3 regions of the Paenibacillus paludis genome follow, and region 1 is predicted to be linked to each of the others. Evidence: riboswitches for the same ligand, from Rfam matches in the RefSeq annotation. Region 1 holds a riboswitch; each other region holds the start of a gene.
The links. Region 1 has a riboswitch for thiamine pyrophosphate ahead of ACAN56_RS07785 (ABC transporter ATP-binding protein). Riboswitches for the same ligand answer to the same signal wherever they lie in the genome.
Positions count from the first base shown of each region.

Region 1 (4,649 bases):
CGATCACCATTGTCATGCCTTCAGCCGCAAGCTGCTTGATGACCTTCAGCACCTCGCCCACCAGTTCAGGATCGAGTGCTGAAGTCGGCTCATCGAACAGCAGCACTTCGGGATCGACCGCCATCGCCCGGGCAATGGCCACACGCTGCTGCTGGCCGCCGGACAGCTGATGGGGGTAAGCCTCCACTTTATCACTGAGGCCAACCTTGGCCAGCAGCTCTATCCCCCGCGTCCTGGCTTCCTCCTTGCTGCGTTTCTGTACAGTAACCTGTCCCTCCATTACATTGCCAAGCGCAGTCATATGCGGAAACAGGTTATAGGACTGAAAAACCATCCCTGTTTTTTGACGGAGGGCCATCAGTGTCTTATGTGGAATTTTCCTGTTTTGCGTAAATTCAAGGTTTAATCCCCCCAGCGACAGGCTGCCCTGATCCGGTATTTCCAGCAGATTAAAGCAGCGAAGCAGCGTTGTTTTGCCGGAGCCGGAGGGCCCGATAATCACCAGAACCTTGCCATGCTCCATGCTGAGGTCGATACCTTTTAACACCTGTAGCGAACCGAAGGATTTATGCAGGCCGCGAATTTCAATCAAGTGATTTCCTCCTTATCTCGCCGAATAACGGTCAAACCGCTGTTCCAGGACATTTTGCAGCGCGGACAGCACGGAGCAGAACAGCAGGTAGAATAATGCAGCCTCACTATAGAGCAGCAGCGGTTCGTAGGTGGTCGCCGTGATCTGCTGCGCTGTTTTGAACATCTCTACGTACGTAATGCTTGCCGCCAGGGAGGTATCCTTTACGAGACTGATAAAAGAGTTCGACAAGGGCGGAACCGATACACGCGCCGCTTGAGGCAGAATAATCCGCCGCAGTGCCTGCCCCCGGCTCATTCCGACGGAAAAGGCAGCTTCCCATTGGCCTTTATGTATGGACAGGATGGCTGCCCGGACGATTTCCGAAGAATAGGCTCCAACACTGAGTGTAAAACCGATTACAGCGGCAATAAAAGGATCCAGCACAATCCCTGCCGCCGGAAGTCCATAAAAGATAATAAAGAGCTGTACCAGCAGCGGTGTTCCGCGGATAACCCAGACGTAGAACCGGGCAATCAGCTTCGGGATTCTCCATGAGGAGAGACGGAACAGCGCGGTAAGAACAGCTAGCAGCAATCCAAGCGCAAAGGAAACAAGCGCCAGCGGAAGGGTATAAGCCACCCCCGCTTTAAACAGGGGCAGCAGTGAATCCATGAAAATCCCAATTTTCCGGTCATCCATCGTTCAGACATCCTTTTTGGACACTCGGCTGCAACTTCGCGCCAGCTCCATTTGTTATTTGGACACATCCGCCCCAAAGTACTTCTCCGATATTTTCAGATAGGTTCCATCGCTCTTCATTTCAGCCAGCGCATTGCTGACAGCATTAACCAGCTCTTCGTTTCCTTTGAGGAAAACTGCCGCACTTTGCGACCCCTCGGCCGTTTCATCCACCTGTTTGATCTTTGCATCTGGTTTTTGCTTCTTTAAGTCGAGATAGGACAAGCCGTCATTTACGGTCGCATCAATCCGGCCGGAGGTCAGCAGGTCTATGGCCTGGTTGAAGCCATCCACAGCGACGATCTCCGCACCGTTCTCCCGGGCGATATCGGACAGGTTGCTGGTCAGCGATTGACCTGCCTTCTTCCCTTTAAGATCCGCGAAGGCTGTAATATCCTGGTTATCCTCGCGCACGATCAGCACTCCCTTAGAGACGATATACGGCTCAGAGAAATCATATTTCACCTTGCGTTCATCCGTGATCGAAACCTCGTTGAATATCGTATCAAAACGTTTGGCATCCATGCCGGCAAACAGGCCATCCCATTGGGTTTCTACAAATTCGGGTTCCACCCCCAGCCGTTTCGTAATCTCCTTGGCAATCTCCACATCAAAACCGGTAAGCTTGCCCTCTGCATCATGAAAAGTAAACGGAGCATATGTCCCTTCCGTACCAATACGCAGCTTGCCACTCGCTTTAACAGCTTCCAGTGAGTTCTGCCCGGCCGGAGCCGCCGCTCCTTCTGTGGGCGCGGCAGTAGCCGCAGGCGCTGTATTGTTATTATTGCCGCATGCCCCTGCCGGCAGCAGAGTTAGCAGCAGCAGGATAATCAGACTAAGCTTCTTCATCACATGAACCCCTTTCAAAATCCCTCTATTTTTCACTGCATGGACACTTGCTTATCTTGCCCAAAAGCACCGCTGCTTCATCAAGTTTTTTGCATCTTCAGTCAAACCTCTACTTATACCAGCCGAAACGGTACCGCTCCGGCAAAGAGGCGATTCCCGCCGGTATGATCACGCTGTTCATAACCGGACTGCAGCAATGTGAGCGACTGCTTCTCTTTACAAACTGCCGGGATATGGTATATTAATTAGCAATTGCAAATTCAATATTGACCTGTTATTTCACTAGGGGAGTCGGCCGACTGAGACGGAGCTTTAAGCTCCGGACCCTTGGAACCTGATCTGGATCATACCAGCGGAGGGAAGTGGAGCAGAATTGTTCAGCGGAGCCGCACTAAGCTAACTGACTGTGACGTTCAGACCCATTTATTTCCTCCGGAAATGAATGGGTCTTTCTTGTGTCTGCTGTTGCCGCCGATCAGGCAAGTAACGTTAAACAAACTACGCCCGCAGGAGGTTTCCACATTCCAATATGCTCACTATAACCAACCTGACTTATTCGTTTGCAGCGACTAGGAATCCGGTATTCTCCGGTCTTTCAATGACCGTCCGCCAAGGCGAATTCATTTCCGTTGTTGGAGCCAGCGGCTGCGGGAAAAGCACACTGTTCAAAATCATTGCCGGCCTGCTTGAGCCGTCCGGCGGTGAAATAACCGTACATGGACGCTGCTCTCGTTCGACACGCTCGCGGCTTGGACAGATCGCTTATATGCCGCAGCAGGACCTGCTGCTGCCTTGGAGGACCGTGCTGGACAATTGCCTGCTTCCCTGGGAGCTGAAGCAGGACTCTAGCCGGCACGAGGCACTCGCCCGGATCCGCGGAATGCTCGGCCGCTTTGGCCTTTCCGGCAAGGAAAATGCTTATCCGCAGGAGCTGTCCGGCGGGATGCGCCAGCGGGTCGCCCTGCTGCGCACACTAGCTGCTGGCAACGAACTGCTGCTGCTTGACGAACCGTTTGGAGCGCTGGACGCGATCACCAAACGGGAGATGCACCGCTGGCTGCTGGAGCTGTGGGGCGGGCTCGATAAGTCCGTTCTGTTCATCACTCATGATCTTGAAGAAGCGCTGCTGCTCAGCGACCGGATTTATTTGATGACCGGCGGCTCTGGCGGCGGGCTGCAGGAGCTGATCGTCACTTTGCCGAGACCCAGACATTACAAAATGAATTATGAACCGCAGTTTGTTGCCCTGCGGGAGGATTTGGAGTGTAGATTGCATGAGAGCTCTATGGTATAAGAAACAGCTGCGGACTTATGGCCCCTTTCTACTGCTTGTGGTGCTGCTTATTGCGGCATGGGAGATCACAGCACAGCTGAACATGATCCCTTCATTTATTCTCCCGGGGCCAAGTGCAATTTGGACAGCGCTGATTGAAAAGCGGGGGCTGCTGTTCGGAGAGCATTTGCCCGCCACGTTGCAGGAGACACTGATCGGGTTTGCCCTCTCGGTTGTCTGCGGAACACTGCTGGGTACCGGCATGCATATGTTCGCTCCGCTCGCCAAAGCACTTTATCCCATGCTGATTATCAGCCAGACCATTCCGCTGATCGCGCTCTCACCTATTTTTATTATGTGGTTCGGCTATACCCTGTGGGGCAAGGTTGCTGTCGTCTTTCTGACTGCCTTTTTTCCTGTTGTGGTAGCCGTCTATGACGGTCTGCGGCAAAGCGGCAGCCTGTACAGAGACCTTCTCCTGACGCTTGGGGCAAACCGCTGGCAGATATTGCGCAAGACGCAGATTCCGCTGGCGCTGCCCTCCTTTTTCTCCGGACTTAAGCTTTCTATCGTCTACTGTGTGATCGGAGCGACGATCGGGGAATGGCTGGGCGGCAGCCGGGGGCTTGGTTATTTCAGCCGGCGGATGGCCGGCAATCTGCAAAGTGCAGAAATGTTCGCCGCCGTATTGCTGCTGTCCGCTTTGGGTGTAGCCTTGTTTCTCAGTATCGCCGTGCTCGAAAAACTCATATTGCAGAAAAGAGGATTTTACCGATGACCCATCCTGAGCTGTATCGCAATCCTTCCACACATAAGAAATCACACCGCCTTATTCCATACTTATTGTTGTTATGCCTGCTTACCCTCTTAAGCGGCTGCGCCAGCGCAAAAGCCCCGGATACCTCCGCCGCTTCTCCAGAGAATTCCAGCGGCAAACCGCACAAGCTGACTATAATGCTCGACTGGTATCCGAACGCAGTTCATTCCTTCCTGTATGCTGCTCAGCAGAATGGCTATTTTGCCGAAGAAGGGCTGGAGGTGGACATTCAAATGCCGGCGGACAGCAATGATGCTTTGAAGCTTGTCGCCGCAGGCAAAGTCGATCTGGCTCTCAGCTACCAACCACAGGTACTAATGGCGCGGAGTGAAGGAATACCTGTAAAATCTGTCGCAGCGCTCGTAAGGCATCCGCTCAATCATCTTCTGGTCCCCGCA
Region 1 is NZ_JBGJZP010000003.1:264,152-268,800, reverse strand. Features, by position in the region: gene ACAN56_RS07800 (amino acid ABC transporter ATP-binding protein) at 1-592, opposite strand, end outside; gene ACAN56_RS07795 (amino acid ABC transporter permease) at 605-1,273, opposite strand; gene ACAN56_RS07790 (amino acid ABC transporter substrate-binding protein) at 1,328-2,161, opposite strand; TPP riboswitch at 2,436-2,539, shown strand; gene ACAN56_RS07785 (ABC transporter ATP-binding protein) at 2,691-3,455, shown strand; gene ACAN56_RS07780 (ABC transporter permease) at 3,436-4,212, shown strand; gene ACAN56_RS07775 (ABC transporter substrate-binding protein) at 4,209-4,649, shown strand, end outside.

Region 2 (4,649 bases), on a different contig from region 1:
AACCCTATGACATTGCTGTGGGGGACGGAAGTCTGACCGTAGATGCCGTTCTCCTGCAAGAGCTTGGCGGGAGCATTACGCTTCGCGGCCGGAAAGTCCCTGAAGTCAGCGAGTTTGAGGCAGATATCGGCGGTAACCGCTATACTTTCACCTCTTATATGCGTTCGTCCTCGGAGGGAGAGTGGTACGGCAGCTACAGTTCAACTCAAGCGCTGCAACTGAAGAAGGATAATCTTCTAACCCTGCATCTGGGCGGCACAACCATTGGTCCGTTACAGCTCACCGCTCCGAAGACAGCTGAGGAGCTCGGGGAACTCGGCGCAAGCGATATACAGCAGGATGTGCGGATTACTGCTTTTCCGGTGGACCTTGGCGGCGGGCTTGTCCGTGTCCAGTTATTGCCCACTCTGACGGCGGAATCCGGGCTGACTGTCCATTCTTACGGACTGGAGCCGCTGGTGCCTGGATCAGGTCTCTATATAGAGAACGCGGCAGGAGAAAAGGCGGCACTGGAGCAGCCTGAATCCATGTCCTATCCTTCCGACTTCCGGTTTCATGAGACTGCCGGGGCGGGCACTTGGCCTTATACGGTCTTCATTCCTTATATTGAAGTTTCAGATCGTGACGCCGTATCTGCAGAAGTAGAGATTCCGCTGCCTGATATCGGCCAGGAGAAAATGCTCCACACACGCGCGGAAATCGCGGGCTTTCCGGTAGAGTTCACCCGCATTGAACGTACCGGCGAGACGGCTGCCAGCGTCGATGTGAATGTGAATTTCAATGCCGCAAAACTACGGACGCTGAAGTATTTCCTTATTCGCTATCCGGGGCAGGCGGACAACAGCTCATTCTCTTGGGTGAATACCGACCAGACCTACGGCGTGATGAAAACCCTCCATTTAGAAACAAAACCCGGGGAGGATAAGCTGCGGTTTAAGCTGTCCGAGCCGCATTTTCTGCTCAAAGGGCCGTGGCGCCTGCCGCTGAAGCTTGATAGCTAAGCAGAGTTGCTACTGGACAACTATGGAGCGGGCGTCTATAATACACCGTAAGAACACAGCAATACCTATAACTTCATAGTACCAGGGGTGCTGGAATTGGCCGGCTGAGATTGTATCCCACAAGATACTGACCCTTATACCTGATCTGGATAATGCCAGCGTAGGAATCGTCAATCGCTTACGGCCGTTTATGGCCCAAGCACAACCTCGCGCAAGTAACTGGTGTCCCGATTCTCGGGGCGCCTTTTTTGTATGGGACTATTCAGAATTTGGAAGACTAGGGTTGCTGGAAGGAGAGAAGAAGAGAAATGGGAGTCACAAAAGTATTAAAGCTCAGCCTCACCTGCATGCTGGTCTTTGCCATTGCCGGATGCGGCAATAGCAATGGGAACTCTGGCGGGAATGCAGCAGACACTGCCGGGAACAGCACCACTGCTCCTGAAACCACTGCCGGGGCAGCAACGGACGCTCCGAAGGAGCTGACCAAGGTCAAGGTCGCGCTGGACTGGACGCCGAATACAAATCATACCGGGCTTTATGCGGCAAAAGAGCTGGGCTATTACGAAGAGGAAGGGCTGGATGTTGAAATCGTGCAGCCGGGTGCTGCCGGGTCCGACACGATGGTTACCTCGGGCGAAGCTGCTTTTGGCATCAGTGCCCAAGAGGCGCTGACGCTGGCCCGCCTGCAGAAGGTGCCGCTCGTGTCCATCGCCGCTATCATTCAGCATAATACCTCCGGGTTCGCTGCACCGAAAGACCGCAATATTAAGACACCGAAGGATTTCGAAGGCAAAACCTACGGTGGCTGGGGTTCCCCTGCCGAAGAAGCGGCCATGAAAGCCATTATGGACCCCGAAGGCGGAGATGTGAAAAAGGTGAAGCTGGTGAACATCGGTGAAGCGGACTTCTTCACCGCCGTGAAACGCGACATTGATTTTGCCTGGATCTTCTATGCCTGGACCGGGATTGAAGCGGAGCTGCGCGGAGAACCGCTCGACATGCTCTACCTCAAGGATTATGCACCCCAGCTCGATTACTACACGCCGGTACTGACTACGAGCGAGAAGGAAATTGCCGAACATCCGGAGCTGGTGAAGGCTTTCCTTAAGGCTACCTCGAAAGGTTATCAATACGCCATTGATCAGCCGGAGGAAGCCGCAGCCATTCTTTCCAAAGCTGTTCCCGAGCTGGATCCCAAGCTGGTCCTGGCCAGCCAGAAATGGATCAGCCCGAAATACAAGGATGATGCCGTCCGCTGGGGCGAGCAGAAGAGCGAGGTCTGGCAGGATTACGCCGACTGGATGTATGGCCTGAAGCTGCTCGATCAGCCGCTGGATGTTCCAAGCACATTTACGAATGAGTTTTTGCCAGCTAACTGATTAAGGATGAAGTGATTGAATGTTCGTTTCGCGCTGTACGCAGATTACCCATTTAAACTGAGAGGATTGATATGTTGTGGCCAATACATTGCTAAGCATTCAGGTAATTCCCAAAACTCCGAACAACGAGGATTCGATTCCTTACGTGGACAAAGCCATCGAAGTGATTCAGAAATCCGGTGTGAAACATCAGGTGAACCCGCTGGAGACCACGATGGAGGGCGACATCACCGAGCTGCTTGAGGTTGTGCGCCAGATGCATGAAGCGCTGATTGCAGCAGGCAGTCCGAGCGTCATCTCCCAGATCAAAATTGCCCATAACCCGAATGGAATCAGCATGGACAAGCTGACGGAGAAATACCGGCCGTGAGATCGTATTGGAAACAGATTTGGCCGCCCCTTGTGGCGGTCGTCTTTTTTCTGGGGTTATGGCAAGTTTCGGTATCCCTGTTCCATATCGAGTCATGGATTCTTCCCAGCCCAAGCGATATCGCCCGGGAAACCTCGGGCAATGCTTCCGGCATTTGGGCACATACAGCGGCTACGCTGCGCCTTACCCTGATCGGCTTCCCTATCGGCACAGGCGTGGGTCTTATTGTTGCCCTGCTGCTGCATCTGCTGCCTTGGCTCAAGAGAGCGCTCTACCCGCTGCTCATTCTCAGTCAAAATGTGCCCTCCATTGCGCTCGCGCCGCTGCTGATTATCTGGTTCGGCTTCGGGCTGCTGCCGAAGATTGTGCTGATTACGCTGGTCTGCTTCTTCCCGGTTTCAGTCGCTGCCATGGGCGGCCTGATGCAAAGCGACCGGACCATGCTGAACTATATGAAGATGGCCGGCGCGAACAAATGGCAGATCTTCACCAAGCTGGAGCTTCCGGGCTCCCTGCCCGCCCTGTTCTCGGGACTTAAAATTTCGGCCACCTACGCCGTAATGGGCGCTGTTGTCGCGGAATGGATCGGCGCTGACAAGGGCATCGGCTACTACATGCTGCTGCAAAAATCCGCTTACCGCACAGACCGCGTATTCGTCGCCATTGCCATCATCGTGCTGCTCAGTCTTGTGCTGTTCGCACTTATCGCGCTGCTGGAGAAATGGCTGGTGCGCTGGAAACCGCGCAAAAGTTCCTAGAAAAGGAGGATGGCCGACAATGCCGCATATTACAGATAACCCGCCATCCGGCACTGAAGCAGCCGGCATTCCTGAATCCAGGACCTTACCGCCTGCACTTGAGGTAAAAGGAGTCTCCAAAACCTTCACCCACCGCCGCCGCGAAACCCGCGTGCTGGACAACGTATCCTTAACAGTGCAGCCGCAGGAATTCGTCTCAATTGTCGGACCCTCAGGCTGCGGAAAAAGCACTTTATTCCATATTATCGGGGGCCTGGAGCTGCCGGATGCCGGAACGGTAAGCATGAACGGCAACCTTGTTACAGGGCAGCGCGGAGAGATCAGCTATATGCCGCAGCAGCCCGCGCTGTTCCCTTGGCGGAGCATCGAGGACAACGTCCTGCTCGCCGGTGAGCTTAAGGGCGCGCCGCAGGCTGCGGCGCGGGAAACCGCCCGCCACTGGCTGGCCAAGGTCGGCCTTAGCGGCTTCGAGCGGGCCTACCCGCATATGCTGTCGGGCGGCATGCAGCAGCGGGCAGCCTTCCTGCGGGCTCTGCTCGCGCCGCAGGAGCTGATGCTGCTGGACGAGCCGTTCAGCGCGCTGGATGCGCTGACGCGCAGCGAAATGCAGCGCTGGCTGCTGGAGCTGTGGGAGGAGAACCGCCGCTCCGTGCTGTTCATCACCCACAACATCGAAGAAGCGTTGCTGCTCTCCAGCCGCATCTATGTGTTCTCCGGACGTCCCGGCTCCGTCCTGCATACGGTCGATGTCCCGTTTCCCCGGCCGCGCCGCGAGGAAATCGCCGATTCGCCGGAATTCCTCCAGCTCAAGCGCCAGCTGTCGCAGTGGATGCGGGAAGAGCAGGCGAAGAGCGCCAAGTAATCTTAAGCGATATCCGCTTAACAGCCTGTGCAAAAGACCAGCCGTCCGATGAACCGGACGGCTGGTCTTATTAATATGTAGTTATTTCAAGATAACCACACCCGAATGCGACACTGATTCAGGCAGCGCAGGGCTCCGCAACACAAACAAAAGGAAACACGCCCGCTATTTTCATATAAAACCTATTTTTATTGATTTAGAGGGAATTACTCCCTATATTATTCAATTACTAAGCCCTTTTTCCGTTTTCAAAGGAATTACCGGTAGTAAATCCCTCTG
Region 2 is NZ_JBGJZP010000004.1:126,658-131,306, reverse strand. Features, by position in the region: gene ACAN56_RS09295 (hypothetical protein) at 1-1,001, shown strand, start outside; TPP riboswitch at 1,075-1,185, shown strand; gene ACAN56_RS09290 (ABC transporter substrate-binding protein) at 1,310-2,380, shown strand; gene ACAN56_RS09285 (thiamine-binding protein) at 2,457-2,750, shown strand; gene ACAN56_RS09280 (ABC transporter permease) at 2,747-3,508, shown strand; gene ACAN56_RS09275 (ABC transporter ATP-binding protein) at 3,528-4,370, shown strand.
Region 2: another riboswitch for thiamine pyrophosphate. It lies ahead of ACAN56_RS09290 (ABC transporter substrate-binding protein); the one in region 1 lies ahead of ACAN56_RS07785 (ABC transporter ATP-binding protein).

Region 3 (4,649 bases), on a different contig from region 1:
ATCCCGCCAACGGAACTCGAAGCGCGCTTTGGAGAGTGCGTTATCCCGATCCTGCGCCCCCTTGTGTCCTTTGGCCAAGTCGGCTGCATGGGCGGCAATTTTATAGGTGATGACGCCTTCCCGCACATCATTTTTGTTAGGCAATCCTAGATGCTCCTTCGGGGTAACATAACACAACATCGCCGTGCCGAACCAGCCGATCATCGCCGCTCCAATAGCCGAGGTGATATGATCATAGCCGGGTGCAATATCCGTAGTCAGTGGACCCAGTGTGTAAAAAGGAGCGCCATGGCAGAGCTCAAGCTGTTTATCCATATTCTCTTTGATCAGATGCATCGGCACATGGCCCGGGCCTTCCACCATCACCTGAACATCATGCTTCCAGGCAAGCGAGGTTAATTCACCCAACGTCTCCAGCTCGGCAAACTGGGCTTCATCATTAGCATCGGCAATGGAGCCTGGCCGCAGCCCGTCACCCAAAGAGAACGCCACATCATAAGCCTTCATGATTTCACAAATATCCTCGAAATGTGTATAGAGAAAGTTCTCCTGATGATGGGCCAGGCACCAGGCCGCCATAATCGAACCCCCTCTGGAGACGATGCCCGTCATTCTTTTGGCCGTTAATGGGATGTAACGCAGCAGTACCCCGGCGTGAATGGTGAAATAATCCACTCCTTGCTCCGCCTGCTCGATCAGAGTGTCCCGGTATACCTCCCAAGTTAAATCCTCAGCCTTGCCGTTTACCTTTTCCAAAGCCTGATAGATAGGCACTGTCCCGATAGGTACCGGAGAGTTGCGGATAATCCATTCACGGGTGGTGTGAATATTTTTGCCTGTCGACAGATCCATAATATTATCCGCTCCCCAGCGGGTAGCCCATCTCATCTTCTCAACTTCTTCATCAATGGAAGAGGACACCGCCGAATTCCCGATATTGGCATTGATCTTCACCAGGAAATTCCGCCCGATAATCATCGGTTCACTCTCAGGATGGTTAATATTCGCTGGAATGATCGCACGGCCGCTGGCTACTTCCTCTCTAACAAACTCAGGGGTTACATTTTCCCGGATTGCGATAAATTCCATCTCCGACGTAATCAGGCCTCTGCGCGCATAATGCAGCTGGCTGACATTGCCGCCTTCTCTGGCTCTCAAGGGCCGACGCTGCAATCCCGGAAACACCTCTGCCGCCGACTTCTCCGTGAGATTCCCGTTATCCTCCGGCTTGACCGTTCTTCCTTCGTAAGATTCGGCATCTCCCCGCTCCGCGATCCACTGAAGCCTGTGAGGCGTTAACCCCTTGCGGATATCGCTATAGGCTTCATCGTTAGTATAAGGCCCGCTTGTATCATAGACACGGACAGGAGCATTCTCCGCTTCTCCGGCCGTACCCGAGGTTCGGCTTAATGTAATCTCGCGCATCGGAACTTGAATATCAGGCCGTGAGCCCTCCACATACACCTTGTGACTTCCCGGAAAAGCACACAGATCGACCTCATGTTTCTTCTCTTGATTCGGCATCTTATTTCCTCCTTAAGGTTTGAGTAAATAAGAAAACGCGCAAAAAAGCCGCTCCACATGGAGCGGCTCAAAAATCCATATAAGGCTAACGCCAACAATGAAATAAAGGTCCGGCTCCACTTTCCTACGCTGGTATGATCCAGATCAGGTTCAAGGGTCCGGGAATGCATTTTTCCCGTCTCAGCCTATTCAGGCTCCCCTAGTGGTTTCTTATTTAGTTATGTTTAAGTTACAGAGAAATCCAGCAAATGTCAACGGTGTTCTTAATAGAGCTTTGGATAAACATGTCCTCTTTTATGAAAAATGCTGAGCTATATTACTTAGATACTCTTCCTCAACCGTATTTTTCTTCATGCTTATGAGCATTTTCGCATCTTCTCCCACTACATAACGGAATTTGCTTGTACCGTCTGTGGCCGCTTGATAAATAGTGTCAGCTACAAGTTCTGGTGCCGAGGCATAGTCTGGAGCTTTTTCCATTTCCCCTAATTTACCCAGAAAGGCAGTAGTAAATGATTTATAATCCGTTAAGCCATCATTAAAAAAGAACTCCATCGATCTTCCGCCAAAGTCCGTGCTAATGGCTCCTGGTTCAATCAACTTTACTTTGATGTTTTGTGATGCTAATTCAAAAGATACGGATTCAGAAAAACCTTCTACCGCGAATTTAGTGGAGTGATACAGAGACATCGTAGGAAAGGTCACGATCCCTCCCATTGAAGAGATGTTGATTAGCAACCCTTCCTGATTAGATCTAAAATGAGGCAGCATGGCTTTAGTCATACTAATAAGACCAAACACATTCACTTCAAATTGTCTGCGGATCTGCTCATCCGTAGCTACTTCTATAAGCCCCATTGACCCATATCCGGCATTGTTCAGGAGAACGTCAATTTTACCAAACCGCTGAATAGCTTCAGCTAATGCAGATTGAATGGTATCTGTTTTCTCAACATCTAACCGCAACACCAACACATTGTCCAATGTAATGAATTCAGTTTCTTTTTCAGGTGCACGCATCGTGGCTACTACGTTCCATCCTCTTTCAGCAAAATGTTTTACTGTAGCTCTCCCAATGCCAGATGAAGCACCCGTGATAAAAATTGTTTTCATTAAAATTCCTCCTAAAAGTATCTGAATTCGCTAAATACTGCTCTTCTCTTCCTCTAACTGCTCCATGCTTAACAATCCCTCGGCAATGGTTGCAAGTTTAGCTTTATATTCTGCTATCCCAATCTGGATGCAAATGATCTGGGCCGGGTGCATTTCATCTTTATAATGTGAATACTGCTCTAATAACTGATCTAACTTTTTTTGTGATTCCTCTTGTACTTGCTTCAACCAGAAAATCACCTTGTCATACCCCACAAATCGGCCAAAATATAGCCTCATCATAAAATCGGATTTCTTACTACTGTCTCCCTCTAGTGGCGCTAGTAAATAGTCGTTAAAACAATCTCGCCCTTTAGCCGTTATGTTATAAACATTCTTGTTTGGCTTACCTTTCTGGGGCACAATTTCCTTGGTTATTAATTCTTCCTTCTCCATTCGGGCAAGCGTAGGATAAATCGTGCCATAACTAGAGCTATAGAAATTAGACAACACATTCTCCAATAACTGCTTTATTTCGTAGCCAGTCAACGCTTCTTTCATGAGCAAGCCTAAAATAACATCCTGACTGTTCAAGAATAGCTCCTCCTTATTTAAAAACATCTACATATTACACTCAGTAATATATCAGACCAATATATATCACGTCAATATATAATATTTAAGCAAAAAAAACCGAGTGAAGTCAGCAGTGAATGCCTGAAATCAACTCGGCTTGTCATTTGTACTTAATTTGCTGAACTAAAATATTCTGATAAAATCCCCACCAAAACTTGCTTATAATCATTTAAGTCATAAGAAGAGTTATTTACTTTTTTCTTGGCTATGTTTATGCCGTTAAATATTTCTTCTTCCAATTCCCTTCTTGCCTTTAGTACCTCCAAGGTTCCTTCTAAACCTGTATAACCCTGTTTTTTTCCATACCCTTGGTTAGTATAATATTCAATAAATCCCTCCGACCATTCTTTAGGTCTTTCCTTAACGGCCTTTCTGAAAGAATGATCAAGATCATTCTGCTCTACGTAAAGCAGCAATGGATTCAGCCGCTCCACAATCGCTGCCAGTTCTAGAACATAATTTATAACGTCTTCCTTCTGTGCACCATATTTAATCATTCCAATGGTCACAGGGTTTTGTATAAAACAACAATCAAAAATAAAGGTGTCTGAGTCATTTAAAACACTCGCCGAAAATCCCTTCCAACGCTCTGTTATCAGTTTCCTGTTTTGAGCTAGCGACAATTCATAAACATCATTTTTGGCAACTGCCTGCAATAACTCATCTGGGAAATCCGGCCCATATTCATTTGCGATTTTTCGATATTCCAGGAAAGAATGGCTACCTTGTTTAATCACACGATTATTCAACAAATCCCGAAACTTCTCATGGGTACCCAATAATTCATCGAATTCATTTTGCTCGAGACAGGCGACTCCCTCATAATCCGCTGGATGCTCCAAATCCCCTTCTAAAAACAGCTGAGATTTAAGGTTCATTTCCGTAAGAATTTCATGAACTAATTGAGCCGTTGTTGTTTTCCCGAATCCTGGTAATCCCTCAATCAAGACTAACTTCGGTTTCATAATAAAATCCCTCCAATCATTAGTAGGAGGATATGTAGGTTAGGAGCGATAGAGATGCGGTTTCCCACGACAATAAAAGCGGATACCCTAAGGTATCCGCAGAATGGGTTTAAATTACACCTTTCCCTGCATACCCTGTAAGATTAAAGAAAAGCATGCCGAATAAAATAGTGTAATCACTATTACAGGCATCCTTTCGCATTGTTAATCTTTACAGAGTAATCCACATGATCAGGTTAACGCTCCTTTGTATGCATCTCTATTAGTTAGATTAACATTGAGCAGAGATAAATACAATCCGGGAGCCTTCTTCAAACCTCCCCCGCTAGTCTAGTTGATACAGATTCCACTTTTGCGCGTTTGTACCATTGTCATCCCAAATTTGAACGTTGGTTCCATTTGCAGTACCAGCAGCAGCAACATCCAGAGCTT
Region 3 is NZ_JBGJZP010000027.1:21,816-26,464, reverse strand. Features, by position in the region: gene thiC (phosphomethylpyrimidine synthase ThiC) at 1-1,524, opposite strand, end outside; TPP riboswitch at 1,629-1,735, opposite strand; gene ACAN56_RS31610 (SDR family oxidoreductase) at 1,819-2,637, opposite strand; gene ACAN56_RS31605 (PadR family transcriptional regulator) at 2,668-3,210, opposite strand; gene ACAN56_RS31600 (P-loop NTPase family protein) at 3,363-4,217, opposite strand; gene ACAN56_RS31595 (cellulase family glycosylhydrolase) at 4,543-4,649, opposite strand, start outside.
Region 3: another riboswitch for thiamine pyrophosphate. It lies ahead of thiC (phosphomethylpyrimidine synthase ThiC); the one in region 1 lies ahead of ACAN56_RS07785 (ABC transporter ATP-binding protein).